DNA from 4 places in the Paenibacillus sp. WC2504 genome. Region 4 is predicted to be linked to each of the others. Evidence: riboswitches for the same ligand, from Rfam matches in the RefSeq annotation. Region 4 holds a riboswitch; each other region holds the start of a gene.
What was found. A riboswitch is a leader RNA that binds a small molecule or an ion and turns the genes downstream of it on or off. The one in region 4 is predicted to bind cyclic di-GMP.
Positions count from the first base shown of each region.

Region 1: it holds a riboswitch for cyclic di-GMP, as region 4 does, so the genes downstream of both, ACUN27_RS34790 (ATP-binding protein) here and ACUN27_RS00410 (PilZ domain-containing protein) in region 4, are expected to answer to the same signal.
Region 2: it holds a riboswitch for cyclic di-GMP, as region 4 does, so the genes downstream of both, ACUN27_RS01675 (putative bifunctional diguanylate cyclase/phosphodiesterase) here and ACUN27_RS00410 (PilZ domain-containing protein) in region 4, are expected to answer to the same signal.
Region 3: it holds a riboswitch for cyclic di-GMP, as region 4 does, so the genes downstream of both, ACUN27_RS30595 (hypothetical protein) here and ACUN27_RS00410 (PilZ domain-containing protein) in region 4, are expected to answer to the same signal.

Region 1 is NZ_JBQZFH010000001.1:7,586,128-7,594,022, reverse strand. It holds gene ACUN27_RS34810 (hypothetical protein) at 671-1,501, shown strand; gene ACUN27_RS34805 (sigma-70 family RNA polymerase sigma factor) at 2,035-2,586, shown strand; gene ACUN27_RS34800 (hypothetical protein) at 2,709-3,272, shown strand; gene ACUN27_RS34795 (hypothetical protein) at 3,446-3,799, shown strand; cyclic di-GMP riboswitch class I at 3,934-4,023, shown strand; gene ACUN27_RS34790 (ATP-binding protein) at 4,238-5,209, shown strand; gene ACUN27_RS34785 (hypothetical protein) at 5,216-5,569, shown strand; gene ACUN27_RS34780 (hypothetical protein) at 5,585-5,986, shown strand; gene ACUN27_RS34775 (hypothetical protein) at 6,017-6,418, shown strand; gene ACUN27_RS34770 (hypothetical protein) at 6,436-7,179, shown strand; gene ACUN27_RS34765 (hypothetical protein) at 7,194-7,649, shown strand; gene ACUN27_RS34760 (ATP-binding protein) at 7,627-7,895, shown strand, end outside.
Region 2 is NZ_JBQZFH010000001.1:365,734-373,628, reverse strand. It holds gene ACUN27_RS01680 (BMP family lipoprotein) at 1-625, opposite strand, end outside; gene ACUN27_RS01675 (putative bifunctional diguanylate cyclase/phosphodiesterase) at 891-2,420, opposite strand; cyclic di-GMP riboswitch class I at 2,507-2,595, opposite strand; gene ilvA (threonine ammonia-lyase IlvA) at 2,666-3,922, opposite strand; gene ACUN27_RS01665 (hypothetical protein) at 4,095-4,256, shown strand; gene ACUN27_RS01660 (S-layer homology domain-containing protein) at 4,391-6,748, opposite strand; gene rluF (23S rRNA pseudouridine(2604) synthase RluF) at 6,901-7,629, opposite strand; gene ACUN27_RS01650 (hypothetical protein) at 7,775-7,895, opposite strand, start outside.
Region 3 is NZ_JBQZFH010000001.1:6,764,014-6,771,908, forward strand. It holds gene ACUN27_RS30580 (ROK family protein) at 1-203, opposite strand, end outside; gene ACUN27_RS30585 (hypothetical protein) at 567-938, opposite strand; gene ACUN27_RS30590 (copper amine oxidase N-terminal domain-containing protein) at 1,062-2,054, opposite strand; gene ACUN27_RS30595 (hypothetical protein) at 2,600-2,809, opposite strand; cyclic di-GMP riboswitch class I at 2,865-2,955, opposite strand; gene ACUN27_RS30600 (VanZ family protein) at 3,057-3,587, opposite strand; gene ACUN27_RS30605 (hypothetical protein) at 3,625-4,647, opposite strand; gene rfbA (glucose-1-phosphate thymidylyltransferase RfbA) at 4,710-5,603, opposite strand; gene cps2T (beta 1-4 rhamnosyltransferase Cps2T) at 5,619-6,833, opposite strand; gene ACUN27_RS30620 (glycosyltransferase) at 6,836-7,895, opposite strand, start outside.
Region 4 is NZ_JBQZFH010000001.1:86,273-94,167, reverse strand. It holds gene ACUN27_RS00430 (AraC family transcriptional regulator) at 1-1,133, shown strand, start outside; gene ACUN27_RS00425 (stalk domain-containing protein) at 1,653-2,519, shown strand; tRNA gene ACUN27_RS00420 (tRNA-Arg) at 2,570-2,643, opposite strand; gene tadA (tRNA adenosine(34) deaminase TadA) at 3,007-3,510, opposite strand; cyclic di-GMP riboswitch class I at 3,744-3,831, shown strand; gene ACUN27_RS00410 (PilZ domain-containing protein) at 3,925-4,659, shown strand; gene ychF (redox-regulated ATPase YchF) at 4,738-5,838, shown strand; gene prfA (peptide chain release factor 1) at 5,871-6,947, shown strand; gene prmC (peptide chain release factor N(5)-glutamine methyltransferase) at 6,962-7,834, shown strand.

The DNA of each region.
Region 1 (7,895 bases), 7.5 Mb from region 4:
GTTTGCGGCCAAAAACTATCCTGTTGCGTGGCCGTGATCTTCATGCTTCGACGATAGACTACATCGGTCTCGGAGGTAACCAGACGCAGAGATCGGTCTATTTGATAAGTAACTACTTTCAACAACATGTGATCTGTTAACATGACGGAATTATGCTGCTTACGTTTGTTTTTCAGGAGGACGAAGGCCTTTATTACGCCAAGGAAGGATATATTTTGGTTGTTCAGGCCGCTGGGGGCGTCACATACCTCTTCGATCAGCAGTCAGACACCAAGTCAATCTTAGAGAAGTATTGGAGTAAGGTGGCAGAAGGCTCTTTTCAATCGGGCGTGTTCTATGGTTGCTTAGCTGTGAGACATTGGAGGGTAAGCCTCGAAGGTAACTATAGAGTTCTAATTATGTGACCATATTTTAACAAGAGGGGAGTCTCCCTTGTTTCAGTGCGCCCTTTCGCTCCAGAAACTAATCTGATTCGCCTGCGCAGTTTCTCTGAAATATTATTAAAATGATAGATGAAAAAATGGAAATATGGAAATATGGGGATCAGGTGTAATCACTATTAAGTAAGCAGTGACTGTCTGTTTAAAACGTTTCTAGAGTTTTATTCAACTTTCATAAGTCATTAATTAAGTAATTTTCCTTAAATAACCTCGCGAAGGGCTGGATATAATTGGATGAAAAAAGAGGGAAGAAAACATGGGTTTCTATGAAATTTCCAGCTTCAAATAAACTGAGCAGTCTAGTTAGTTCTATTAATAGGAATGCTAGTATAGGGATGAAACCTTATATAATACCAAACAGTGAGGAAAAGATTAAAGCAATCGAAGCATTAGGTTTTAACAAAGACGAGGATCCAAAATGTGTTTACTGTGGTGAAGAGATGACTTGTTGGGATCATTTGAATTCAATGACATTGGGTTCTAAAGAAACTGAATTTATAACTTCAATCTCTAATGCAGTACCATCTTGCTTACCCTGTAATACAGGGAGAGGAAACATTCCTTACGCATTATGGTTAAGAACTGGAGAAAAAAGAGCTGCCTATATTAGAGATGAAAAAAAGGTTAATATTGAAAATGTAATAAAGAAAATAGATAAATATATAGAATGGAGTGATGAAGAAATACAGAAAGGGAATTGGGTACCGTATAAAGCTGATATCAACAGAATAATTTATGAAGACGAAGAACTAGTTAAACTAAAGCAGAAATACGACAGTTTAAAAGATGAAATTATTGATTTATTAAAACATGCATCAAAAATTGGTGAGAAGATACGCGAGAGGATTACCAAGACAAGTTATCCCAACTATCATAAAAAGGGATTAGAATCTAATAAGTCATTAGAAAAGCTTAAAAGTAACTTAACTGAAGAGGATTTACAACCTCTGAGACAAATCGTGGACCAATTTACTTCTGTTAAAACTCTCGAAGAAATATATGAACTTAAAATTGAATACAATAAGTTACTTAAACAAGCAATTAATCGTCAGCTAAGATGAGTCACCAGATTTAAACATATTTCTTAAAAATATAGTAAATATATTCAATTAATAAGTAAAAGTTACCTCGAAAAGTCCATTGGATTCATGAGTAAAGTCAATTTACTACTTAGAACAAAATTATGACCAATCCAGGATCATATATAATGAAAGACCATCCCGACTGGGAAGAATAGCGGAGAAGGTGCCGAGGCACCTCTTTCTTCGCTATTGGGGAATTTGTATCATACAAAATGCAAATATGTATGGTTCGAATTGACGACATAAGCTGTAATTAATTATTTGTTACAGTGGCTGATCTCTAAATTAATAGAAGGAGCAACTGTCAGTCAGGCAGCCGTTGCGGTTTATAAAATTTTCCATATCGGACTTCCTCCACATAATGGTAAATGGTACAATTAAAAATGATCCTATCTTTTTTTCAAAGGGAGGGGAGATTTTCATAGAGATAGTAATAGGTTAATTGATAGCAAATCTGTTTAAGTTGGTGATATCCTATGAGCCAGAGATTTTATCCCATTTATAAGGCAGTTATGGAAGGACGTGATCCCGAATCTACGTTGTGGAATGAGTTTTGTTTGCATTGCCGGTTTGAGGCTTTTCGGAGATTTAATTTTCATAAGTTTTCTGACATTGTTAATCCTCATTTACTTGACCGCATCGTGCATGAACTAATAGGTGAACTTTACTTTGCTGTACAACGCTTCGACCCGAATAGGAGTACTTTTAAAACGTATGTTAATGGCATTATTGATCACATGGTTTTAAATGAAGCAAAACAGTACATGAGGCGTAAACGGCATAAGGAACTTGAAATACACCAGTTTTCAGAAAAGCTGGCGGCCCCCAATGGTGACCCGGAGGAAGTAATAATTCTAGAAGAGACAATAACTGAGCTTTATCAAATGTTTCAGCAACTTACTACTCAGCAATATCAAGTATGTAAGCTTCGATATGTAGATGGTTTTTCAACGGAAGAGACTGCTCTAAGTTTAGGTATAACTAAAGAAAGGGTTAGTAACCGGTTGGAAAAGGCAAAAAAGAAATTAGAAAAAATACATAATAGACATTATTCGGCTTATTAATAACATTGGAAATAATAAATGCGGAAGGGCTCTCTAACCAGAGCCTTCCCTCAGCATAATTATATATAGCATATGACAGAACTTATTATGTGTAATTAATCTAAGATACTAGGTGATCTATGATGATAAACAAGAAAATAGAAATGTATAAAGAGATTTTGTTTGATAGACCCTTGATTGGAAATGAATATATACAAGACATTAAATACTATAAAAACAATAGAACAATTAAAACTCTTGAACAGAGTAATAATGAAGGTAAAGGTTGGTGTCTTGACCGTAAAGTAATTAGTTTTGGTGAGTATTTAAGTGCCTATATATCCGAAAAAAATATTACAATTACACAATTTGCAGATCAGTTACTTCTTAATACAAATCAATTAATTCAAATTCTAGATGATGAAATACTGCCATGGGAAATAGATATTAATATTCATAAAAGAATTAGGGATCTATGTAATTTTGATAAACTCAATATAATGGAAATTATTGAAAACCAATCTTTAGATTATTGTTATATTATGAATCGAACACAGAATACTCCACTCTTTGGACTTAGGGAAAGAGAAAGGGACTTGAAAGAAGAGGAAACTATTGAATTATTATTTGCTGAAATTATTGAGAGTAATATAGAAAGTACCGAAAGACGAAAAAAGAAATTTTTGTATGAGTTTAAGGCATTGTAAGGGTATAAATAGAGCAGATCCATTAATTGGATCTGTTTTATTTTTATAATAATATTTAATTTCTGGGGAGATTTGATTGGGTTTTCTAATAAGTATAGTGAAAGGAAGAGGGCAACCATAGGTGATTGAAAATGTGCGTCTTCAGTCAAAATCAAAATAGGAGGTTTATGAACATGATCTTAACAACATTACTAATTTTAATTTCTGCTGTCTCAGTTGCTTTAGCCACAGTTATATTTTGGGATGAAATCAAAACTTGGCTTAAAAGTATTACTAGAAAATTGGAGACCCTTTTAAAGGCAGTGTTTATAGGAATTCAAGCATTTATCATGCAGACAAAAGAATCATATATACAAATGATGAAAGTCTATGGTCAGAATGAAAGAGGCCAATGGCATTTAGCAGAGGCAAGCAGAACCGTTCCTGAATCAGAGGTGCCAACTGAAATTCTCGAAAAGGTACAACTGATGTACGAAAAGACGGATATTAACAGGGAGTTGGGAAGAGAGTTGAAATTGTATTTATGAGGAAATTGTAGTCCTCTTACTGAGTAGTATTTAAGGCCTATTTCTCATAAAGAGATACATCAAATTTTGTAATATTAAGTTGACTGAGTGTTGCTTTAGGCCTATACTAACTCAATAAGATTATGACTTTTGCTACTAGATAATAGCAAACTTATTGAAAAATAAGGACGCAAAGCTTTGGGCCTAAGGATGGTGAATAAATCTATGGCGGCTAGGTTGTCTAAAGTGGTGTGCCGGGCGGCAAACTCATCACTTATCTGGATGCGATGGTTTTTTTATTGCCCAAATTACCCAAAGTTATCTAGAAATAATGATTTATGGTTATTAAGTTAATGCTGATCTTAATGTATAGAGAATAATGTAGTTTTCTATCATTCTCTATGGATTCCCGTATTCTTAGTAAGATTCGCTAATCTATTTGAAAGGAAAATGATAACTTTGGCTCTTATTCCGATATCTCCAACTTCCGCAGGTATGCCCCTTTCTTCTAGGCAGCCGGAGGCAACGGCTCAAAAACAAGAGAATGTAACCTTGATCCATCCTTCGTTCACACCACAAATCCCCAAATATCGTCTTGACGAAGTGATCTTGCCGGAAAAGACATTAAATTCTATCAAGAATGCTCTCGCAATTAGGACAATGAGTGAAAAAGTGTTCAACGAATGGGGGTTATCCGAAACTCACAATCATTCTCGCAAAGTAGGGATTAATCTATACGGTCCACCAGGAACTGGTAAAACAATGGTAGCCCACGCTATTGCACATGAGATGAACAAAAAGTTAATGATAATTAATTACGCGGATATTGAATCAAAGTATGTGGGAGACACGCCTAAGAATTTAACGGAGGCATTCCGTATCGCAACAGAGACTGAAAGCATCCTATTTTTCGATGAAGCGGATGCGATTTTAAGTAGGCGAGTCACCAATATGAACAATGCAACCGACACAAGTGTTAATCAGACACGTTCCGTTATGCTGACATTGTTAAACGACTATCAGGGTGTTATTTTATTTGCAACCAATAATATAACCAATTATGATCCTGCATTTATGAGAAGGATTGTGGCTCACATACAATTTGAACTACCTGACCTTGACTGTCGTGTACGGATCCTGAGAAGTTTGATTCCAGCTAAAATGCCTACGGATGTTAACGTCTCCGAGCTGGCGTCAGAATACGATCAAGTGTCAGGGAGTGATATATCTAATGCTATCCTTATGGCTGCCTTTGCAGCCGCGAGGTTAAATGAACATCAGGTGAGTCACCGACATTTTAGGGCGGCGCTCGAGGACATTAAAAAGAGTCTTGCAGCCAATAAAGGCCCTGAAGTCATTCACTTTGAAAGCAAGCCTGTTAGCGAGGAGTTTGTAAAATCGCAGTTAGGCAGCACTATTACTGGAGGTTAGATTGTTATGATTCTTACAACGCTATTGATCGCAGCAGCTGCCGTTTTGGCTGTGGGTGTTATCGCATCATTTTGGGACGAAATTAAGAATTGGTTTCAGGGCCTGATGAAAAAAGTAAAGATGGCTATAAAAGCCGTTGTCATAGGATTTGAAGCATTTATGAAGCGGACAAAAGAAGCCTATATCCAGATGGCTAAGGCTTACCAGAAGGATGAAAAAGGACAATGGCATGTAACGACGGAGACGAGAAAAGTGCCTGAATCAGAAGTGCCGCCGGAAATTCGTGCGAAAGCACATCAAATGAATAAAGAGATTAACATTACGAGTGACTTGGAAAAAGAATTGAAATTGTATTTGTAAAAAGAGGGTGTCTGGATGGCGAATTACTCCAATAGAGATACGTTTGACCGTTTGCTCTCCTTAGAATGGGAAATGATTCGAAAAGAGCAATCAGATAGAGGAAGAATTCCTCTTAATAAACCGTCGTTGAATAGAATGGTTGAGAGGTATAGCACGCAAATTGATCGAATTATCACCCAAAGCATAAAGCATGAGGGGCTTTCCTTTGTTAGCGGTAAGTTCACAATCGAGATTATCGGTTCAACAGATTATTTTAGAGTTGCTATTGAGGCCTATTTTCTAAAAGAAGATAAAGACTGGGTACTTAAGACGCATACAAGCGACCAGCATATTGGCATACTGGCACCCGGAAGTATCGCTAAATTAAGAGAACTGAAAGAGATGGCATTCGAAATAACGAATCCATTACAACACTAGTAATTAATTTGTGGAAGGAAGGATAGAGAAATGGAAGACCGTTGGATCATTGCCAGTGGAATTATTATATCTGTTGCAGCTACAGTTATATATAGTGCTGTGAGAAAGCGAAATAAACCTATGCTATTAAACGATTTAATAGATAGCTACTCTGAAGCATGCGACGAAATAATTTTGCAAGAGTTGGGAAAAGGTGGACTCCGGTATGTTTCAGGGCGTCTAACGATTGCCTTGGCAGAGCAAGATAAGCAGATTCTAGTGAATTCGGAGTATTACTTCCAGAACGATCAAAACGAATGGGTCAGAAAAACGAATAATGAACAGTTTAACGTAAGCTATCTTACATCGCAATCTTTGGATGAGCTCCGAACAAAAGGCGAACTCATCTTTGAAATTGCAATGCCCGCAGAAGCTTCACCCGTTACCGCCTAGAAAAGGAGAATGATGGAATGGAACCGGTGACGTCAACGGCCGCTGTAATTGCTGCTGAAAAGGTGGCTGAAACCACAGCCATACAGGAGTGGGCATCACATGCCTTTGAATTGAGCAGAAAGATGACCGATGGCATAGGGGTATCTGAAATTCAGTTCAATGAAAAAACAGTCGATACATTAAATCAACTGCTAGATCAAGATCGATACAAGAAGCTAGCTGAATTCAGAGAAACCTCCATTCAAAATCCAGAGGCAGCAAGAGCTTTGTTCAATAACGTGCAAATTAAAGGCCAGATGGGAGAAAGCGTCATGGAAGCTCAACTATCCCCTTACGGCGAAGTGAAGACACAAGTACCGGTGCAATTGGAAGCGGCTACAACCTCGAATAAAGTAGACCTTGTTCTCACAGAATCGAACGCTAATTTGAAGCAGGTTGAAATAAACTTGGCAGATAATCATCTATTTCTCGACAACAATTATGACATCATTAAAGGGGATTCTGCCTCGTTCGAAGTGAAGAATGGAGGGCTCCCGTATCTTCGTCAGGAGCTGCTTAGCGGGGAGCTACAACAACAGATAGCGGCAGGCAAAAGTATTGCGGATCAATCCTATGTTGTGATAAGCGAAGATACGGCAAAATCGTTAATGGCCAATCCTACAATGGGAACGGAAATTGTACAAAGCATTCAAGACGCTGGAGGCCGTCTCATCGTTGGACTACCGGAACAAGCCGTTCAACAGGCAATTTTCTTAAGTTAGGGGATGAATTAATCGTGTCGATAAACGAAGGTATGGTCGTTCTGGCGTTACGTACTCAAGATTCAGTATTAAGGGACCAATTTTCCCGATATTCCTGCTATATATCGGACTCAACGCTCAAGGATTTAAATTTTCTCGAAAAGGTTGAGCTATTACGAGCAGCAGCTTCTTTAAAGCGGGATATTGAACTAAGAATAGCCAAGCTTAACTTGATTGGGGACAACCAAATAGAATATTTGCCTGGTAGTTTATTTGATATGATCAAGGATGATAAGATTCAGCTATTGTTAATGAATGGTTTATACGAAAAAAAACAGCTGGAAGAGCTTCTTGGAACTTTTAATGCTACTTTACCGTCTGAACTTGCCGGCGCTTTTAACCGCTTGTTTCATTCTATATCTGCCCGAGAATACATATTTTTATGGAACATGGGGGTAATAGAGGCGGATGACCTTTTACAAAATAAATGAAGTAGACTTCTCTGAAGAAAAAGAAAGCTATTTTGTATTTCAAGTACAGCAGGAATTAGAAGTGAAACTAAACTCTGGATTTTCCACGGCGAGGGAGATTTTGGAATGTTTACATACCCAACTTAAGCAGGATAAAAATGTTTTTATCCAGATAGAGTATCGTAATGAACAACTAAGCTACTTTTTGTTGTCGGAGGAGCAGGGATTTCAACAGATTTTGGAAAGTTGTACTACACGATGCAACTG
Region 2 (7,895 bases), 280 kb from region 4:
TTTTAGCATTTGGGTTAACAGCTTTCACGCCGGCAACGAAACCAGCTTCAAAACGTTTGATAACCGGGATGTCGATACCGCCAACGAAACCGATTTTGTTGGATTTTGTCGTAAGACCTGCAACCACACCTACAAGGTAGGAACCTTCTTGCTCGGAGAATGTTACGGATTCTACGTTTGGAGCTTCTACAACGTTATCAATAATCGCAAGTTTAGCATTCGGGTTTTGAGTTGCAACCGTTTTAAGCGCGTCACCCATCAAGAAGCCAATACCCCAAGTCAAGTTATAGCCGTCTTTTACGAATTGGTTCAAGTTCGGCGTATAGTCCGCATCGCTTTTACTTTCCAGGTTCTTCACGTTTACGCCAGTTGATTTTTTTAATTGTTGCAAACCTTCCCATGCGCTTTGGTTAAAAGATTTATCATTTACGCCGCCAATGTCTGTGACCATGCCGATTTTGAAATCTTTGCCGCTGTTGTTGCTTGGTGCTGCGGATGCTGCGCTACTTGCTGCTGGTGAAGCGGAAGCGGCCGGTTTTGTTTCTTCTTTTTTGGCACCGCAACCTGTCAAAGCAACCGCGGAAACAGTGACAGCCATTAACGCTGTTGTGAATACTTTTTTCATCATCTTTACCCCCAAAATAAATTTAAAATTGTACCTTAAATCCCACATTCTAGGTTGACCAGAATCAGTTAAATTATGTATGTCTGATCATAGACCGAGTGTATCACTTTGCAACTTAAGTGAAAAGCAATCCTGCAGCAAATGATCATAATTCGTGATGTTAACCAAGTTGACATGGTCTTTTTGTAAAGCCCCACAATATAGGTTTTAAGCCCCAATTATTTATTATACTACCGCCGGTCAATAAAATCTAGATGACCTATTTTTAATTTTTTATGGTCATCAATGTCAGGAATTGATCGGAGGATAGCGGATTGCTGAACAGTTTTCCTTGCACCTCCGTACATTGCAGAAATTTCAGGTATTCGAATTGCTCTTCCGTTTCGACACCTTTCGCAATTAACTTTAACCCTAATCGGTGGGCCATCCGAACGATAGCAGCTGCAAGCAGTTGATTTTCGTCATCATCGACAAGGTCTCTGATCAGCGTGCTGTCCAGCTTTACACTATCCAGCGGCATACCTTCCAGCCCGCTTCGTGTAAAAAGCCCCGTACACAAGTCATCCATGGCAATGCGTACGCCAAGCTTTTTCAGCATCGTCAGCTTCTTGCTTGCTTCTTGCACGTTGGAAGACGTGATGCTCTCCGTAAGGTCCAGCTCGACCAGACTGGGATCGATACCTGTTTCTTGCAGCACATCAGCTATATGGGCAATAAAATGATCATCTTTAAACTGCGAAGATTTAATGGTGAACGTCATTCGGAGCGGCTCTTGACCGGCCTTCTGCCAGTCTCTCATCTGCCTGCACGCGGTCTGAAACGCCCACTTGCCGATAGGCACCATGAATCCCAGTTCATCCGCTGCTTTCCGCCAATCCATGAGCTTGCTAAGCTGCTTAGCCCCCTTCTCCCAGTAGAGGCTGATCTCCATGCCGATGAGCTTGCGGCCTGCGATTTCATATTGCGGCTGATACCGTAATTCGAACTGTTCCTGCTCTAAAGCCAAGCGCAGCTCGTTCTCCATGTGAGCCTTGCTCTTCACCATCGTATCAATGTCTGACGCATAGAACTGGAAGCGGCTATTCTCATGGTTTTTGGCCTCGTACATCGCTTCATCTGCACGCTGAAGAAGCTGTTCGGGCTTAGTGCCGTCTAGCGGATATAATGCAATTCCCATACTAGCGGTTATCGTAACGGTTTTTCCATCCAGGATAAAGGGTTCATCCAGGACATTTTGAATGCGCATAGCCACTGCTCGGACGTCTTCCGGTTTGGTAAAAGATTCAAGCAAAATAATAAACTCGTCGCCACCCTGCCGATACACCGTATCCGAACCACGCAGACAGCCTAACAATCTCTCCGCAGCCAATCGAATGAGCTGATCACCAGAGGCATGGCCATAGGAATCATTAACCTCCTTGAATCTATCCATGTCGAGAAATACAACTGCTGCTAGCTGGTCATAGCGCTGAGCATGAAGGAGCACGCGCTTTAAGCGGTCCTCGAACAGCCGTCGATTCGGCAATCCCGTTAATGTATCATGGTAAGCCAAGTAAGCCAGCTGCTTACTCTTCTCCTCCTGTTCGATGCTGTTAAGCCGCAGGTGACGGATGCGAATGGCAAAAAAGAAGCAAATAAGTGCTTGAATGAGAACGAACACTATCATCTTCGGGGTAAATGTAAAAGAAGCAGCAGCAAGTAGATTAGCCGTCAGCAGAAAGAAACCAAGGATGCCCACATAGCGGAGCTCCTGATCTTTCATCTGTTGAATCCACTTTAAAAAAAGGCTTCTCATTCGGGGGGAACCTCCATTCCGGTCATCAAAAAAGGCTATTCCATTTGGAATAGCCGTAGGCGTACCTGTATCGGTAAACTGCTCCTCTCGGCAGCCCAGCCATCATCGTTGCGGCGGCAACCTAAGACCCGGAGCTTTGCGTCCTTACCTTTCGGCAAGTTTGCCTTTTACAATATTCAGGTAAACAAAGAAAAAGCAGGACTATTTAACTATATCACAATTTTTTCTACTCTGGCTATTTTTAGTTAAATTAGCAAATTAAAAAGTTTGGGATCTTTATTGATCTCGATATAATCATAGTCCTTGCGGGACAAACGTTCAATAAGACCCTCATAATCATCTTTATTCTTCAGCTCGATGCCGACTAGTGCTGGAGCATCATCCCGATTGTTCTTTTTCGTATACTCAAACCGGGTAATATCGTCGGTCGGCCCCAAAACTTCCTCCAGAAATTCACGCAAAGCGCCTGCACGCTGAGGGAAATTGAGGATGAAATAATGTTTCAAGCCCTCGTACACGAGCGATCTTTCTTTGATTTGCTGCATCCGGTCTATGTCATTATTACCACCGCTGATGATACAAACTACGTTTTTGCCGCGAATTTGATCCCGGTAAGCATCAAGCGCCGCAACAGGCAGAGCCCCTGCTGGCTCAATCACGATGGCGTTGTTGTTGTAAAGCTCCAGAATCGTCGTGCATTCCTTCCCTGAAGGAATAACAACAATATCGTCCAGCTTTTCTTTGCAAATATCAAAGGTAAGCTCGCCTACCTGCTTCACAGCTGCGCCGTCTACAAATTTCTCAATCGTAGACAAAGTAACGACTTTGCCCTGCTTGAGCGACGCCTGCATACTTGCAGCGCCCTCTGGCTCAACGCCAATAATCTTGGTACGTGGAGAAACGCTGTCCACATAAGTCGCCACACCAGCTACAAGACCGCCGCCCCCGATGGTGGCAAAAATAAAGTCAGGCGTATCGGACATCTGATTCATAATTTCCAGACCGACAGTCCCTTGTCCCGCGATCGTGCGAATATCATCAAAAGGGTGAATGAACACCTTATTTTCTTTGGCACAGTAGGCCTTGGCGTGATTAGATGAATCATCGAAAGAATCCCCTGTCAGAATCACTTCTACAAAAGATCCGCCAAACAACTTCACCTGCGAGATTTTTTGCCTTGGCGTCGTCGTTGGCATGAAGATTTTCCCTTCAATTCCCAACTGCTTACAAGAGTAAGCAACGCCTTGTGCGTGATTGCCTGCGCTTGCGCACACGACTCCCGCTTCGCGTTCTTCCGGGGTCAAACTTTGGATCACATTGTACGCTCCGCGAATTTTAAAAGAACGAACGACCTGCATATCTTCACGTTTCAAATAAACGTTACATTCATACAAGTTAGAGAGCAGCTCATTGCGTTGCAGAGGCGATGGTTCGATCACCTTGCTGAGCACATGATTGGCCCTAATAATTTCTTCCAAACCTACTTTTCCGGAAACAACCATTTTCTCTTACTTCCTTTCTCTCCAATATGCGTAATAAATTTTAAAGATTATTGTAGCACACTGAGGAGCGCCTGTAAGAAAATATTATTGGAACATTTTATGAATGCTGATGTTTCACTCCAAAATATGGCGGGTATTAACTAGCAAGATACTTTATAAGGGAGTGATTGCTATGTCGACACAACCACGTAATATTGACATTGAAGAACGCCATGTAGAGAAAAAATCGGATTCCAGTTTAGTAGCTTCCACCTTCATTAAGTATGCAGCTTACATCATCATCATCTTCGGAGTTCTATATTTCTTAGTTCATTATGTATTTCCAATGTTTTAGAACATGAATAAGCGCGTGAAGAAAGGGCTATCTTGCGGGTCTATGACCTGTAAGATAGCCTTTTTTTCAGTATATACGGTAATGACCACGCGAATCTCGCACTATTGGGGAACTATGATCCTCATACCGGCTTCCTAGTAGTAGTAACGTGGCTGATCTTGCAGCTCCGCCCGTTTCTGCAAGAAACGGTAAAACGCGCTTGCTGCTTGTGCCCTTGACACTTCTTGTTGCGGCGCAAACTTGCCATCGTTGAGGGACATAATGTTAAGCCCTACCACAATCGCAGCGGTACCTACTTGCTTAACTTCAGCGGCATCCGCGAATTGGCTGTTGAACACGCCGTCGAATTTCGCCAGGTTTTTGTATCCAAGTGCCTTAACGATCAATTGTGCCATCTCTTCGCGACTTAGCGTAGCTTCTGGGTTGAAATCAGCGCCAACGTCCAGCAAACCGCGGTCAACCGCATTTTCGACATAGGCAAAATAAGGGGAAGCGTTGCTTACATCCGCAAAGGAAGCTTTGCGATCCGCTCCGTAATAGATGCCACCGTTCCCGCCATTCATCGCGATAACCAGCATTTTGACCAGCTCGCCCCGTTTAATCAATTGATCCGGGTTGACTTTGCCATCCTGCACATCAAGTGCTTGATAGTCCAGCATCAGTTGAAGCTCGTTCTTAGCCCAGTGATTGTCGATGTCGCTAACGGTCACTTTATCCAGGGACATAACCTCACCCGTCTGGCTGTTTCTCCATTTTCCAGTTTGCGCATCAAGCAGGAAGGGTTCCCGGCTAAGTTTTGGAACGAGCGTGTAGACAAGCTTAGCTTCTAATTTTTGATTTGCGTTGGTAACGGCTGCAGTCGGAGGAATTTCTCCCGCAGCAATCATCAGGTTGTATTTCTCAATTGGCATTACGCCATTGGATCCGCCATATTCGAGCACATAGTTTAGTTTAATGTCGAACTGGGAAAGCCACAGCTCCTTCGCCTTGTCGAGCGCCAGAATCTCCGGTTTCTGCTTCGGATAAGGCATGTCGCTGAGCCCGAATTGATAGTTCATAATTTGACCCGTCACGCGGTCGATGCTGATGGTTACACCCTCACCACCCGCACTAACACCGTCAATAACGCGATTGAATCGGATATCCCAATTCCGCATATGCTTCAGCTGGTCTTCCGAGTAATCCTTGGCGGATGGCTGGCTGAGCACTAACTGGTCAGTGTAAGAAGGAATTTGCGTTTTCACGAAATCTACGCTTTTGGCAACAGCATCCTCTAAGGAAACCTTACCTTCAATGTCCTTATTGTTATCAGGGCTGTACGGCACATAGCTGTTAAAATTGGTGATTTCTCCGGTTTTGCTGTTTACATTTGCCCAGACTCCGCTTCCGGCTATCTTGCCTGTAGGGTCTTTCTCAGAAACGGTGTTCCAGCTTAAGTTCCAATTCGAGTTGGTTTCTCCGGTTTCAGGGTTCGTCCCTTCATTGTAGGTAGCCTCTTGGAGCTTGTAGTCCGAGGAAAGATTGAACACCGTGATGACTTTCTTCACGGCTTCCTCCTTCGTCAGGTTCAAAGCAGCCGATGGACGTTCAGCCAGCGGTTTGTCCGTCAAAGGCTTGGAATCCTCCGTATGCGGAACCGGGTTCCATACTCCTCCGGTTAGCGCATTCAGCGAAAACGCTCCCATCATATAAGAAATAATCGGTAATTTCTTGCCTTTGGCCCCGTATGGAATCTGATAGAGAAGCGAGAGATCCGCTTTGTCATGGAATAATTGAGCAGCTTTTTCTTTCGTAACAGGCCCGGTATTCGCTTGGAAAGTAACGTCATCAGACCAATTGTAATTATAATTCGTTACTTGACCGTCGCCATTCACACTGACCGAAATACCATTCGCAGTAAAAGGAACACCGTCAACCGAACGATCGAAGCGGATGTTGTACTGATAATTCCCGTTCAACGGTGTGCGGAACGCTTTCTCTTCCGAATCGTCGTAAAGCAGCTCTTTCTGCTTGTCTGGATTCACTTTAGCAATAAAAGCGGAAGCGACATCTTTAGCTGCAGCGAAGTCAACCTTCGGCGGATACGCCGGTTTATGATCCGGATCACTGTCATTCATTGAATAAGCCGTCAGCGTTCCATCCAGGCCATTAATCGATACGTTCAAATAACCGTAGGTCTGATCTTTTACCTTTTTCACATAATTAATGTTCCATGTCGGGATATTTCTGCCATTCGTGCCATAGTAAGCATTTAAGCTAATCGATTGGAATGTGAAGCCTTGAGGCAGCGTGATATACGCCTTAGCCCGCTCTATCGCTTGCTCTTTCGTGATTTTGGCATCTAACATCTTGCTGTCGACGACGCCGGGATAGGCAGGCACTGCAATGGTCTTACTATCCACACTTACCTCACTGGCCCAAACGGCTGGAGCAGCCGTGAGCAGCAAACTTGAAGCTAGTACTAGCGTTCCTGCTTGTTTGACTAATTTCAAAGTCCTCTTCCTCCTTTAGGCATTGAAAATTACCATAATAACCCTTGACGCTGATAAGGAAGAAAAAGTTGCTTTAAACATACAAAAAAATTAAAAAATAAAAAACACATCTCCAAGCCCCCTTCAGGGAGGCATGAACATGTGCTGCTGTTTTAATTACCGTTAGGCATCTTGCTCGTTTTGGCGTTTTCTTGGCTAAGGGTGTGCATGAGATCTTTCATTTCGCCTTGCGTCAAATCTCGCCATTTGCCAACCTTTAAGTTCCCCAGATGAATATGCATAATCCGAACGCGCTGCAGGCGCACCACCCGATACCCGAACGCTTCGCACATCCGACGAATTTGCCGATTAAGCCCCTGTGTCAGGATGATGCGGAAAACACGATCGCCCACCGGATAAATTTCGCATGGCTTCGTTACCGTGCCCAGAATGCGCACTCCGCTAGCCATGCCCTTCAGGAACATCGGCGTAATTGGCTTGTTCACCGTCACGATGTACTCTTTGTCATGATTATTTTCTGCGCGCAAAATCTGATTCACAATGTCTCCGTTATTCGTTAAAAGAATGAGACCTTCCGAATCCTTATCCAGTCTGCCGATCGGGAAAATACGTTCCGAATGCCCCACAAAGTCAACAATATTGCCTCTGATATGAGCTTCCGTCGTACTGGTGATTCCTACTGGTTTATTGAGCGCAATATAGACATGTTCCTTCTTCTCGCCAATCGGTTTGCCATCGATTCGAACTTCATCGCCAAGACCTACAACGCTTCCAAGCCCGGCAACCTCACCGTTAATCGTAACACGTTTCGCTTCTACCCACTTGTCCGCTTCCCGCCTGGAGCAAACCCCTGTCTCGCTAATAAATTTATTGATTCTCATGCTTGGGAAATCCCTTCTATGCCGTGATCCTATTTTTCTGATATCTCCTATTATGATGGATTCCCCAAGTTCGTTCAAGTCAGGTATCACATGGCAAAAAGAAAATCGCCCTCCATCCTGTGAACGGGAGCGATCTACCAATGATCTATTTTTTCGGCATAGCTCGAACGATACGCACCAATTTGCGTTGTGCCACCGTCAATGGCCGGGTATAAGCATAGTTGCCTTTTGGCGAAGGATTAATGGCCGCACCGCTTTTAAAAGTG
Region 3 (7,895 bases), 6.7 Mb from region 4:
ACACCTGAAGAGTATTGCTCCGTCTCCTTGACCAGGCCGATTTGACAAAGATCGTTGACGATACGACCTACAGAAGTGGCGCTCATCGAGGTGAGCTTAGCAATCTTCGCTCTGGATATAGGGCGGCTGCTCTTAATGAGGTCGAGCACCATATTCTTATTTTTCTTCTTAATAAACTCCTGATCATGCTTGCTAATATCCATTTCTTTACCACCTTTTAATTACTCCACTGGTGTTATTAATTAAATAAAAAAAATGACGAAGATACATGTAATTATGTAAAATAAGTAGTTATATCAAAGAATACGTTAGTAATTAATTCCTCGGTGTTAATAATACGATATTATCAGGAGATTTATAACCTGTCAAGAAATTTTGATTTTCGTGTTATGTAATATAACATATGACCATTAAAATCATCTAAATCTTGGGATGACTTCTGAATTCAACCTCAGAATATTGTTATTATATGTGACACGATTAATATCTTTTAATGGAACAGTCCAACAAACAAGGGAAAAACCGAGGACTCTCCTGAGAGAACTTCCTCGGTTGTAATGTTCGTGTTAGATCCCAGGATAGCCTGGGGGATATGGATAGTAGGGATTAGGCGGGTAGGGATAAGGATACGGATATGGGTACGGATATGGATATGGGTAGTAAGAATCAGCCGCACTGTATACAAGTGGAGCTACTAGCCACGGAAGTGCATTAAAGCCACCGCCAGGGAAGAAACCGCCATGAAAGCCATGGCCGAATCCAGGTCCGAAGCCCGGTCCATGGCCAATGCCGTGCCCGATGCCGCCGATACCTCCAATACCGCCGACATGTCCTGGGCCACCGATTCCACCATGTCCGATGCCTCCGCCATGTAAACCGCCACCAACTGGCGGACGAAATTCAAGTTCTTCCTGATTCGTCATTAAAGGATCACTCACATTCTTGTGTAGTTGAAATGCCTAATACACTGTATGTGTAAATGCCTAGTTGGTGATTAGTTTACTGAAATTGGGCGAAAATAAAACCGGACACATCCATATGGATGAGCCCGGTTTAGAGGATTAATTGCTGATAATTTCATTTTTAGCGTCTTCTTTGATTTGATTATACTGTTCTTTGTAAGTATTGATGATGCTTGTATCATACCCATTGTCCGTTAGCTTCGTGTCTAAATCATTCATGAGCCGATTAAACGTTGCATCGGTTTCAGCAATTTTATTCAATGCCTCTGCAATTAAATTCTTATCTTGCGTGTTTTTATATTGATTATATAAAGATGTCAGTTCTTCTTTACTTTTTGCTTGAAGCTGTCTGAGCTGAGCTTCCGTCTCGGATTTGAGTGCATCCAAAGATGGTTTTGTTATATTTCCACCTCCGCTGCCGCCAGTCCCACCACCACCAATCGCGCCTCCACCTCCAGCTGCTGGAGCTTGAGGATCCGGTTTAGGAGTTTCAGGAACCTTAATCTCAGGATCTTTAACATCAGGAGTAGTCACAGCTGAAACCGTGTAAGTTTCTGGATCCCAACTAATCGTTTTGCCAACAGACTCAGAGAAAAAACGCATAGGCACATATAGACTACCGTCGACGATGTAACCAGGTAAATCATCAGAAGGGCTCTTCGCGACACCATCGAAAATAAAGGCAACCTTCTCTTTGTACACATTTAACTTGCTAGAGACTAACTTGGATTTATCTATCTTCTCATTGCTTTTTGAATAAACCTGTGTGTTGAGCTTGTACTCTTTAATGTTAACTTTGTCTGCTTCTTTAGGTTCGGAAATCGTTACTGTGTATGTATCTGCATCCCATTTCACTGCTTTATCCAAAGAATAAGAAATGAACCTGATCGGGACATAAGTACTACCTTCATAGATAAAACCCATTTGACCTTCCGGCGGCGCGTACTCCTTACCGTCGAACTTGAAATGCATAGGGATTTGATAGACATCCACGTCTACGGGGGTCTGTGAGGCAGATGCTCCAGTACTTATTCCCAATAATAGAGCTAATGATAATCCTGCTGCTGTTGTGTAATGTTTTTTCACTTTCATATAATAGACACCTCGTATAGTTATTTGGTTGTAGTGACTTACCCAACTTTTATTTCAGCATTTGAAGACTTGGAATAGGCGGCAATATTCAGCAATCAGCAACAATAGTAACAATAGACCATATTACCCATTTAAAAACATAACTGCTAAACCGTTTTCCCCTCCCTGCCTATCAAATTAAAAGACTCCATGTTATAAATACACTTTTTTAAAAAAACACTTGTTAATTTAACAGGGAAATAACAACAATGTTGAGAATAAGAAATTAACTATTTACAAAGTCCAAGTACTATAACTCTCTTTAAATTTGTAATGTCTAAACAGCTGTATTAATCCTAAACAAAGAGGTGCTGCATTTTGATTAATGACATGGATGAAAACAAAAATAATCGTATTTTTATGTTTAAAGGTTGTTTATGGGGATTGCTTATTATGATCCCATTTTGGAGTGTAGTTATCTATTTCATAATAAAGTACTTGTAAGTGCTAGTATCTTAGTGCCTTAAATAAAAAAAGCACCCAAAAAGGTGCTCTAATCTTTCTTTTTATGTTAAACAAACCTGTCCAATAACTTCATTTCCTTTTTCAAAGCGCTGGGCATCGTCATTCAAGAAAGTGGATACTGCGTTTTGAGAAATCTCATTCGTAAACATAGTCTCAGCCATCTCGTCTGCTCGTTTTGCAACAGTACATATACTAAAATAAAAAATACACCCCACAATCCAAAAAATAGTCAATATGATTAGCCAAATCATACTCTTCTCTACCTCCTAATAGTTTGTTCCACATAAGAATCAGACGGAGGCCGTATTCGGCAGCTGGCTGACATACTGATTATTTTCTCAGCTTAGTCCCTCTAGCTTTGCGTCACTGACTTTCATCAATTTTGCCATTGTCTTACGATTTATGTGATTGTCGTTTATAGGATTATTTTAGCAAACGATACAGATGCGACATCTGCCATCCGAACCATTATTCGGATCAACACTTAGGTATAACGAACTATATTTCGCTATTTTTCGCCTTTCGTACCGTTTGACATATATGTGACACAGACAAATACAGCAGGATACCAAATATAGCACCCACTGCGTCTAAAACGACATCTGCCGGTTTAGAGCTTCGATCCTTAATAAAACTTTGGTGGAATTCATCCGATACTGCGTATACCGTGCATAATAACACAGAAATGAGAAAGTTCCTGCCAAAACCGCATCGCAAAAATACATGGAGTAAGCGGGCAATTAGCCCTCCGAGTACTCCATATATGAATAGATGAGCAAATTTACGTACTAAAAATTCCACGAAACTGCTTGCACTACTCGTTTTTAGACTTATTGTCTCAGCACCATAATTAATACTAGTACCCAAAAAATGTTCGTTTATCGTTTTTTCAGATATTTTCTTTTTAATCCACGGTTTAAGATCCTGCATTTGATGAGTCTGAGAAGAGAGTCCATAAATCAAGCCAAGCAATATTAAAATTGGGAGCACATACAATAGAAACTTAAGAATGTTTGATTTCTTTATCATGATGTATCACCCACAGGTTCCGTATAAACTCTCTAACCTATTTACTTGATAAAGCTTTTTCAATTTGACCAATTGCACTGCCTTGCGCCGCTTGCTTCATAGAATAATAGGATTGCTTCCAGTCATCAATCTCTCCAGAGCTTACTCCTGCTTTCGCTGCATCCGAAAGTATCCCATTAAAGTTAGTATCACACTTCGACTCCGCATCCACAAACTTTTGCATAAACATGCTTTGCAGCTCTTTAAGCCCAAGATCTTTCTTTCCTTTCTTTGCACTCACTATACCGGAGACAAGATTGTTGATATTGCCTTGGCAGCTGGTTTTTAATGAATCTAGCTTGGCAGTGTAGACCGCGATAAGTGATGGGTCAGATTTTTGGTCAGATGGTGTAGAAGACGGCTGGACTTGACTTGGCAGCTGTTCTTCATCTGCATGTTCAACATTCTCTTGTTTATTGTTCTGCTCTTGAACTTGCTGGCTATCCAGTGACTTTTCCTTATTTTTTAACTCAGCGAGAATTTTCTTGCGTTCTTCTGTGTCATACACGCCAATTAACTCAATTGGATAACTAGGGTCAAGGATTTTTAACTCCTTACCGTAGGGCATAGTAATTGCTCGCAGTGACTCTATTTCTTCCGTTGAAAGTTTAGAAAGAAGTAAGTCGCGAATTTTTTGTTTCTCATTATTGGAAAGCTTATCACTGGCCTGACCAGTCAAGTAGTATACTTCTTTCAAACTAAGACCTGACTTTAGTAAGATAGCCGCTGCATCCAAAGCATCTTGAGATTGAATTGGTTTGGTAGCAAATTCATTCGCTTTGTCAACAGGGGATGAAATGAAAGAAGGAAGAGTTGTGGAATTTGTTTTGCTACTATCTTCTCCCCCCTCTCGCTTTTCTTCAACGACATCTTTACTAACAGTTGCGTGCCGCTTCAACACATCTTCCACTTGGATAGAATGAATTTTGTAATATATATATCCTATTGCCACAAACAATATGATAGATACCGAACTAACTATCCATATAGTCCATCGAATCCAAGGTTTTAAATTTCTCACAATAGGTACATCCTCATTTCTTGCAGTTCTAACATAGTATCAATTTTCACTTTATTTTCACATCAGACATACACAGGCTTCCTTTTCAGCGCCTGGTTGGCTATTTTCAGTAAATACTTACCATATTCATTTTTCATCATAGGTTCCGCCAAATTTAAAAGCTGCTCCCGTGATATATATCCTCTGTTAAAAGCAATCTCCTCAAGACAAGCTATTTTTAGACTTTGTCTCTTCTCTATGGTCTCAATAAACTGTGAAGCTTTTAGTAGGGATTCATGTGTGCCAGAGTCCAGCCAGGAATACCCTCTGCCAAGAATCTCAACATTTAACAGTTCTAGATGTAAATACTCTTTATTAATATCGGTAATTTCAAGTTCACCACGATCGGAAGGTCTGATTCTTTTGGCAATCTCAACAACCTTATTATCATAGAAGTAAAGTCCAGTGACTGCATAATTCGAGCGAGGTATATTTGGCTTCTCCTCAATTGATATAGCCTTTCCTCTTTCATCAAAATCAACGACACCGAATCGCTCTGGATCATTCACATAATAACCGAACACTGTCGCTCCACTGCTCCGCTCAGCCACCTTTTGAAGCATTTCTGTGAGGCCATGGCCATAGAACAGATTATCTCCTAAGATTAATGCTACAGAATCATCACCAATAAATTCTTCGGCAATAATAAAAGCTTGTGCAATCCCATCCGGAGAAAGTTGAACTGAGTAGGAAAGAGAAATACCGATATCCTTACCATCCCCCAATAATTGTTTGAATCTAGGCGTGTCCTCTGGAGTAGATATGATGAGAATGTCTTTGATTCCAGCTAACATCAAAACAGATAATGGGTAATAAATCATAGGCTTATCATATATAGGAAGCAACTGCTTCGATATCGTTTTAGTTAGTGGATATAATCTTGTTCCGCTTCCACCTGCTAAAATAATCCCTTTCAATATTGAACAGCTCCTTTACTGCTTAATGAGTTTTGCACTTTCTTTTATCACAGACGATTTTCTCATCTGAACTTCAGTTGTTAGGAAGAGTTGTTCATATTCATTTACTATTTTTGACCAGGAATATTCTTGTTCGATCCGTTGTTTTGCCTTATATGATAAACTAGCAATTACATCGGGAGAAAAGCGATCAACCCGGTTAACTATAGACGCAAGTGAGTCTTCTTGTTTATTAAAATAAACAGCCCCATCCAAAGCCACTTCTTTATTAAAATTAACATCTAGTAGCAAATTTAACTTGGTTGAGGCTAACGCTTCCAGTAAAGAAGGGTTCGTCCCTCCTACTTCGTGGCCATGCAAATAACCATACGCCAGCACCCGAATCTTTTTCAATAACTCTTGATCGTAAACAGTTCCAACAAATTTTATTCTACGATCCGTGCTAAATTGCGTGCGTTCCGATAAACCTTGGAAAAACTGATTCTGCTCCACATTTGTAATAATGACTAAGTCTTTTCTTGTATTCGATCTCATAAATTCACGAATCATTAATTCGTAATTATTTTCTGGTACAAATCTTCCTACTATTAAATAGTACTCGTTGATTCTAATACCATGCTGCGCAGTCCAAGCTTGTAATTTCTCGGAATCATCCAATAGATTTGAGTCTTCGATATCTGCACCATAAGCGATAAAAGCTGTAGTAGGGTTGTATGACTTATATTCTGACTGTATGTAGCTCTTAATACCTTTGGAATCACAGATCAATAGATCCGCATGTTTAACCATCAAGCTTTCTGACACTTTCCAATACTTTTTGATAGCGGCATTCCATTTACTTCGTTTCCATTCGTGACCATCAGGATTTACGCAAACAGTAACCCCCATTTTCTCCAATTGCCTTTTATAGAAATAAAAAAAAGGCCCTATCCGGCAGGCCAATATATATACTGTGCAATTTATTAATTTGTTTTGGCGAATATAGTCTATGCATCTGCGTATGCTCAAAACATCATACAGTACTGCTGTAGCCGCGCCAATTTTCTTGGTCTTCACATTAAAGCATCGCGCACTATTATGCTCAAATTCTTCGTTGTTATCTGCCAAACAGGATACGTGATAACGAATATTGCCATTTTGCTGCCGCACGGTAAGTTGTTCTACGAATGTTTCGAAACCGCCGTATTTGGCCGGTATTCCTTTTGAGCCTATTATGAATATGTTTTTCATGTCTATACTCCTGTTTTATAAAATTCAATCATCCGATTCGTATGTTGTTCCATTGAAAACACAAATTCACTCTGCAAAATATTTTTATTAATTTTTTCCAAGATCTCTCTATCCTTAATGATGGCTGCGATCTGTTCACGTAATTCGCTTTCTTCAGCCTTAAACACAATACCTGTTTCTCCATGAGTAATAACATCTTGTAGCCCAACATGTTCAGAAATCATTATTGGCACTCCGTGTGCTAATGCTTCTAGACCGATAAACCCGAATGTTTCTTTCCAAATGCTTGGTATAATTAGAAGGTCCGTATGTTTAAAGATACTTGAGAGTTGGTCATACCTATATCTGTCATGAAACGTATAATGATTGGGATCATTATCTACATCAGCTTTAGCTAAATCTCCATAAACATGCAGGTGCCAATTACCGCCTTTTAATTCGTTTAAAGCGTTTTGCACAAAATAAAAGCCCTTATATCGATCTACCGGTCCAAGGTAGGCGATTTGTAACGGCTTGTTTTTGTCATATTGTCGTAAAACTCTAGAATCATGAATATCACTATGTGTTATTGGAATTACTTGCCCTCGAACGTTTAAATACTTTTCAAACTCACTCTTCGCAGTTCTGCTATTAAAATGGAATAAATCAATTAAAGAAAACATTTCAATATAATATTTTCTTAAGTCTATATATTTATTTGCATGAATATTTTTCATCTCAGCATGAACTGCAACTGATTTATTTACACTAAGAACGAGGTTATTTTTACTTTTTTCACGTTGACGAATTTTCCTAACAATAGATGAATCTTTTAAAAATCGATATAACTCCGATTGCATGACAAAAATTTTAAACATACTGTAGCCATTTACATTGCAAGTAGCGCATTTCACACCAGAATTGTAGTCATAACAAATGTTACCGAGATGATCCATCAAATTAACTTTAGGACATATCCCGAAATAATCGTGAGTAGTGTATATGATCTGTATATTAAATTCTTTAGCAACTTCGATGAACTCTTTGTGAACCCCTTGAAAAGTATGAATGTGTATGGAGTCA
Region 4 (7,895 bases):
CGGAGCTAAGAGGGCGTATGGAGAGTTTCGACTGGCAGACGGAGTCCCAGTGGTTCGTTCTGCTGTTGGTGAAGATTAGCGGATTTGCCAAAGAAGATGGCCGATTCCTGGAAAATGAGGAACAACTGGCGACCTTTGCGGCAGCGAATATCGCGCAAGAGATCGTAAATACGCAAACTCAAAATGCGGAGATTATGAACTTCCAGGATATGACCGTAGGTATTCTGCTCTCCTACCCCATGGATCGGACGAAACAGCAGGCCAAGGATGAGCTGTATTTGTTAGCGAATGATTTGGGACAAACCATCAGCTCCCTTCTTAAAATGCAAACCACGGTCTGCATGGGCCGTTTAACTGCTAACGTGCAGGACCTGCCACAGCTTTTAGTATTTTTGCGCAGCTCCATCCGCTATCGGGATTTGAAAGTGGACCATCAAGTGCTTGACTTGGAAGAGATGCTGCCGAGCACCAATGACGATGTGCATTATCCGTTTGCCTTGGAAAAAGAGCTGATGCAAGCCCTTCGTATGGGGCAAAGCGAGCAATCATTGAGCTTGATCGAGAGCTTCGTTCATGAGCTTGTACGCCAGTCGAGCAAAGAGAAGATCCTCCAGGAAGGAGCTATGCAGGTTCTGGGCAGTATGCTGCATACTATGCTGGAGTCTGGGTTCAATCCCCATCATTTCTTCGAGGGTTACAACTTGTACGAACAGTTGAACCAGCTTCGGGAGCCTGAGCAGATGGTCCGCTTTTTCCAAACGAAAGTGATCTCGCCTTATATTGAAGGGCTGAATGAATACCAGGACATCCATATGAAGCGCCTGGTGGAGCGTGTTACGGATCGGATTCAGGAGCGTTTTATGAACAGCGACATCTCCCTAGAGGAATGTGCGGACGCTTTTAATACAACGACCTATGCGCTAAGTAAAGCATTCAAGCAAATCAATGGCGTGAATTTCATCGACTATTTGATCACCCTGCGTATGGATAAAGCGAAGAAACTGCTCGTCGAGTCTGATTTAAAGGTGAACGAGATTGCGGAGCAAATTGGGTATCAGCCATCGTATTTTATCCGTCTTTTTCGGAAATATGAGAATATGACGCCGGGACAGTATCGGGACCGGATGAAATAAGGGAGGCCTGCCGCTTTTGAAGCGGCGGGTCTCTTTTTTGTGCTGAGATACCGCCCCGCCCTACGTTGTACTTGATACAGTACTGAAGGCGGTTTTACCTCGGAATCGTCATCTTCATTGCATGAAGTAAACTCATTTTGACCTGAATGGTGAATATACCGCTCCTCCCTCTCCAAAACGTTGCACAAAATACAACGAAACTGCGAATTGAGGCCGGACCTCCGTCATTTTGTTGCACTAAGTACACCGTAGAGCATGCTCTTACCTGAGTACTACTGCTCGATGCCCCTTCCTGGCAAATTTGGGGATAACCCTCCCTCTTTTTCGCTGTTAATAACGTTCGAAAAACCTCTTACTTGTGCTGATGTTGATAACGCTGATTTTTTTCTCAGCGGGCAGGAGGTCTATTAACATGTGGATAGGTAGAATAAATTGAATTTTTGCAGGAATTTTCTAGAAATATCAGAAATGTTACAGGTGGCAATTAACAAGCTAATTTGGGTGGGGGAGAAAGTTTTTATGAAAAAAAAGAAACTGATTGTGTCTGTGTTAGCGTTTTTCTGTTTGGCTGGTGTCGTTCATGCAGCGGGCCTTCATGGTGACTACAAGGGGGCTCCAATCGTGAAGGTTTTATTCGGGGGGAAGGAGCTTCAAGCTGAGGATGTGCCTGCTACTATACAAGATGGCAGAACTGTTGTGCCGTTGTACCTATTGAAACAAACCGGGGCATCGGTGACGTGGGATGCTGAGAAGTACACAGTTGATTTTGCATTTCCTCAAGTAAAGGAAGATAACGCAATGAAAGATTTTGCAGCTACTATTCCGTCATTAAATGAGAAAGCTAAAGAATTTCAGGGGAAAAATGTCCAGCTTATCTATAATGAGTATGGCTTATATTTAAAAGTAGATTTAGAAATATCAAATGATACTAGTGCAGATAACGATCATATCATTGCACTCTCCGGTTTTTTGGTTAATTCACCCGTAGATTCAATGATAGTAAGCATTATTTATAATAACTTGGTTACAAACTTTGTTACAGTCAAACGATCAAATGCTGAGGAGTTTAGTAAGAGCAGTAAGGACAACCTATCAGAATACCATTTTATGAAGACTTGGAACTCTCAGCGTGTAGATAATACAACGGATGTATCTGTTCCCAATAAACCTCAACCAACGCCTACACCGCTGCCTGTGTCAAAATCGCCAGTTGCAGGTCCAGCCTGTCAGAGGATTATCGCCCTTTACACAGAGCAGATAAACAATGAAGTAAATCAGTACAACGCAAATCTTGGCAATCATTCTGGTGATATTACTGGCTATGCAGATAAATTAAAAGAAAATATGAAAAAAGCTTTAAAGGAAAACAACTGTCCGGAGGATTGAAAAAAACGCCAGCCAACGGCTTATACCGTTAACTGGCGTTTTGTTGTATACGCGCCCGAGATGATTCGAACATCCGGCCTACAGTTTAGGAAACTGTTGCTCTATCCTGCTGAGCTACGGGCGCATGGCAAAGATTATGATAGCACGAAGCCTTATATGGCGCAACCTTTGAGTGGCAAGATTTAACTACTAGTTGAATTTAGCTAAATGCATCGTGCGTTGGGGAACTACAGGGCACTATTTGAGCCAAAACGAAGACTTCCAGGGTTCAGACGGAACTACAGGACTCTATTTAGCCTAATTAGCCAAGATTTCGGCTAGAAGTGCTAAAATAGCGGATCACAGTTCCCTCTCCTCGCTGAAGTGCTTAATATCCGGCGAATAGGGGATCATAGTACCCTTTCGCATATCAATGCGAGGCGTCCACTTACGAAGGAAGCTAACGCTCGCACCCAGCGCGCCAATGCCTAACGTCGAACGCGAACGGCTATTCCTTCCCGCGCAGCTTGCGGAAAAACTGCGTCAGCATCGTCGCGCACTCCTCTTGCAGCACGCCGCTGACCACATCGACCCGGTGGTTGAACCGGTCCTCCTGCAGCAAGTTCATCAACGTTCCCGCGCAGCCGGCCTTGGGATCGGTTGTGCCGTAGATCACCTGTGGAACGCGTGCCTGAACAATCGCTCCTGCACACATCGGGCAAGGCTCCAGCGTGACGTAGAGCTTGCAGTCGAGCAAGCGCCACGCTTGCAAATGCTCACTGGCTTGCTTAATAGCGATCATTTCAGCGTGAGCAAGCGGATCCAGCGTCGTTTCACGAAGATTGTAGCCGCGGCCGATAATTTCCCCTTGATGTACAACAACGGCACCAATCGGCACCTCACGAATGGCTTCGGCTTTACGTGCTTCCTCTATGGCCGCTTTCATCCATGGGATATGTTCACTATATTCATCCACAGGGGGACACCTCACTAAAAATAATCTTATCCACATGTGAACAAAGGATCGAACAAATATTCGTTGTTAACAACCTGTGGATAACAATGTGTATAACTCAAAAAGTTGTGGATATTTATTTCTTTTAACATTCATACAACAAATACCAGATGTATGCAAGAGAATTAGTTGATAATAGGGAAATCCATCCGTATAATGAAAGATAACTTAGGTCTTTTAGACCATATAACACGATATTGTACGACAAAGCATGACAATTCATTTGCAAGGTTCGATAATGGCAAACTTGCCGAAAGGTAAGGACGCAAAGCCGAGGGTCTACGGTTCCTATGGAACTACGACAGCCTGGTTACCGAAAATCGATGCTTTTTTAGGTTGAGGTAATAGGCTGTTCCCGGCGCAGGGGCAGTCTATTTTTTTATTGGAACGCGGGGAGGGTTGATCGACAAAGTGGTTAGCAAACAAAAATCTGCTAAGTTTTATGGCAGCAAGGAAGGGTACGACGCTGATGTAATGATTGACAGCAAGGCGATGCTGAGCAAGGAAGATTTCGTAGCCACTGGCGTGTTGACCTATGCACTAGGTGACATCATTGAAGTGGAGCTTCCGGAATATCATGTTTTTGCGCTGGGAGATAAGTGTAAAATGACGGTGTATACGAAATCCGGGCTGTTTGTTATGGATACCGTGGTTGTGGCCAAGGACCAGGGATCGTTGATTGTTCTGAATCCTCCTGAAAATCGCAGGAAGTTCACGGAAAAGCGGGAGTTCCCTCGCGTTGATGTGAAGAATGAAGGGCTGCTTTTCGCGCTCCAAGACAGAAACAAGAAACTCAAACATCATTTTGAAACACCGATCCGATTCTCTATCAAAAATCTATCTGTTAATGGTTTAGGATTTACGATCAGTGAAAATGCTATGCTAGAAAAAGTCATTCAAAAGAATTCCCAATTGGAAGTGGAGTTAATTTTGGGCTTTTTGGTGCCATGTACAATGGAAATTGTTCGGCAAGAAAAAACGAATGACGGCTACTATTACGGTGCTAGTTTTGTTAGCATCCCAGAAGAGAAAACGAACGCGCTGCGCGGATTTATTTTAAAAAATCAGATTGAAACGTACTACATTCAGAAGCAGGAAAATGAAACAAAAAAAGCACTGGAAAAAAAGTCTGCGGCTAATCAGTAGCCTACAGGCTTTTTTTTGCGTTCCAAGTACTATATAATAAGAAGGATGATTTTCGAAAATTAAGGAGTTGTAACTACGATGGCTTTGAAAGCAGGTATCGTCGGTCTACCGAACGTAGGAAAATCGACATTGTTTAATGCAATTACACAGGCGGGGGCAGAATCTGCAAACTATCCGTTCTGTACGATAGATCCGAATGTTGGGGTAGTTGAAGTACCGGACGAGAGATTGCACAAGCTGGTAGAGATGATTGTCCCTAAGAGCATTGTTCCGACAGCCTTCGAATTCGTTGATATTGCGGGTTTAGTGAAGGGCGCGAGCAAAGGCGAAGGGCTTGGAAATAAATTTTTGGCACACATTCGTGAAGTGGATGCCATTGTGCATGTTGTCCGTTGTTTTGAGGATGATAATATTACGCACGTCTCCGGTAAAGTAGATCCAATTGGCGATATCGAGACGATTAATCTCGAATTGATTTTGGCTGACATTGAGTCCGTTGAGAAAAAGATCGAGCGCTCCCGCAAAAACCTGAAAGGCGGCGACAAGAAAGTTGTTGCTGAGGTTGAGTGTTTGGAACGCATCAAGGAAGCTCTTTATAACGATCTGCCAGCGCGTAGCATTGATTTGAGCGATGATGAGAAGCTGCTCGTTCGCGACCTTCACTTGTTGACAATGAAGCCGGTTCTTTATGCGGCCAACGTGAGTGAAGACGAAGTATCAACTGCGGATGAGAATCCATTCGTCAAAATCGTTCAAGAATACGCGGCGAAAGAAAACAACGAAGTTGTTTCGATCAGCGCGAAGGTGGAATCCGAGATTGCTGAGCTCGAAGATGAAGAAAAAGCAATGTTCCTCGAAGAGTTGGGACTTCAAGAGTCCGGCTTGAATAGATTGATTAAAGCAGCTTATCGCAAACTTGGCTTGTATACGTATTTTACAGCTGGGGTGCAGGAAGTAAGAGCTTGGACGATCCGCAAAGGAACGAAAGCTCCTCAAGCGGCTGGTGTGATTCATACCGATTTCGAGCGTGGATTTATTCGTGCCGAGGTTGTATCTTATACGGATTTGGTAACAGCTGGCTCCATGAATGGTGCGAAAGAAAAAGGGCAAGTACGCCTGGAAGGTAAAGAGTACGTGGTGAATGACGGCGACGTTATGCATTTCCGATTTAATGTTTAATGAATAAAAAATAAAGAAAGGAGTGATCCGTTATGTTGGATCGACTTCAGTCCATTGTGGACCGCTATGATAAATTAAGTGAGCTACTGTGTGACCCGGATGTGACGAGTGACACCAAGAAGCTTAGAGAGTATTCGAAGGAACAATCTGATCTTCAGGAAGCCTACGATGCTTATAATGAATATAAGAGCGTAAGCGAGCAGCTGGCAGACGCGAAAGCGATGCAGAACGAGAAGCTGGATGATGAAATGCGTGAAATGGTGAAAATGGAGATCGAAGAGCTTAGCGAGCAATCGGCTAATCTGGAAGAACAACTCAGAATCCTTATGATGCCAAAAGATCCGAATGATGACAAAAACGTCATCGTTGAAATCCGTGGAGCGGCAGGCGGCGATGAGGCAGCGCTGTTCGCGGGCGATCTTTACCGTATGTATACCCGCTATGCAGACGCGCAAGGATGGAGAACGGAAATTCTCGATGCTTCCGTGAACGATTTGGGCGGATTCAAAGAGATTATTTTCATGATCACAGGAAAAGGCGCTTTTAGTAAGCTGAAGTTTGAGAGCGGGGCGCACCGTGTACAGCGTATTCCAGTAACAGAATCAGGCGGACGTATTCATACTTCCACTTCGACAGTTGTTGTCATGCCTGAAGCGGAAGAAGTTGAGATCGTTATTAATGACGCCGATATTCGCGTAGATACATTCTGTTCGAGCGGAGCGGGCGGTCAGTCCGTTAATACGACGAAATCAGCGGTTCGCGTGACGCACGTGCCTACGGGCATTGTGGCAACATGTCAGGACGGCAAATCGCAAAACTCCAATAAGGAGCAAGCGCTTCGCGTATTGCGTGCACGGATTTCCGATAAGATACGTGAGGAAGAGGAAGCGAAATATTCAGGCGAGCGTAAAAGCAAAGTCGGTACAGGTGACCGTTCGGAGCGAATTCGCACGTATAACTTCCCTCAAAGCCGGATTACGGATCACCGGATTGGTTTGACGCTTCACCGACTAGATACAGTGCTTAACGGTGACATGGGAGAAATCGTGTCGGCGCTAACCATTGCCGCGCAGTCGGATGCTTTGGATAATGGGGAGCAGGCAATGTGATGCCGACTGCCTCGATGACGATTAGAGAAGCCTATGTAGAGGCTTCTTCTTTTTTAGGGAAGCTGGGCGTAGCGGAGGCGGCTTCCTGTGTGGAGCTTTTGCTGCAGCATCTTCTGGGCTGCAGCCGGACTGAGCTGCTGTTCCGTTTCCAGGAACAGTTTCCTGCCGAGCTGGAGGGCGCTTGGCGCCAGCTAGTAGAGAGGAAGGCCGCAGGTGAGCCGGTACAGTATGTAATCGGCGAGCAGGATTTCTACGGCCTTACGTTTGCCGTTAGCCCGGCCGTGCTGATTCCGCGGCCGGAGACGGAGCTGCTCGTGGAGGCTTTGCTCCGCGAGGGCTCGCGTCTGTTCCCGCAAGGCGCTCCGCTGCTTGCGGATGTTGGCACCGGGAGCGGCATTATCCCGGTGACGGTGGCTCACGCGCGGGCCGACTGGCGCGTGGCTGCCAGCGACATCTCCGCGGCAGCGCTGGAGATGGCCCGCTCGAACGCGCAGCGCCACGGCGTGGCTGCGCGGGTGGAGTGGCTCGAGGGCGACCTCCTCGAGCCTTATATTGAGCGCCGGATCGCTCCGGATATACTGGTGTCTAACCCACCGTATATCCCTGATGGCGAGCTCCCGGCGCTGATGCCGGAGGTGCGGCTGTTCGAGCCGCACACGGCTTTGTTCGGCGGTGTCGAGGGACTCGACCTGTACCGCCGGATGGTTGCTCAGCTGCCGCTGCTGCCGCGAATCCCGACCGTGGTCGGGTTCGAGGTCGGCATCGGGCAGGCGGATGCTGTGGCGGCGATGCTGCGCGCCGCCGCGAATTGGGAGGAGATCCGGTTCGTGCCGGATCTGCAGGGGATTGATCGCCACGTGATTGCGATCCGGGCGCGCGAGCAGTAGGGCTTGTTGTTTCTGCTTTCCACCCGCTACAGGAACTACAGTCCGCTATTTTGCCGTTTTC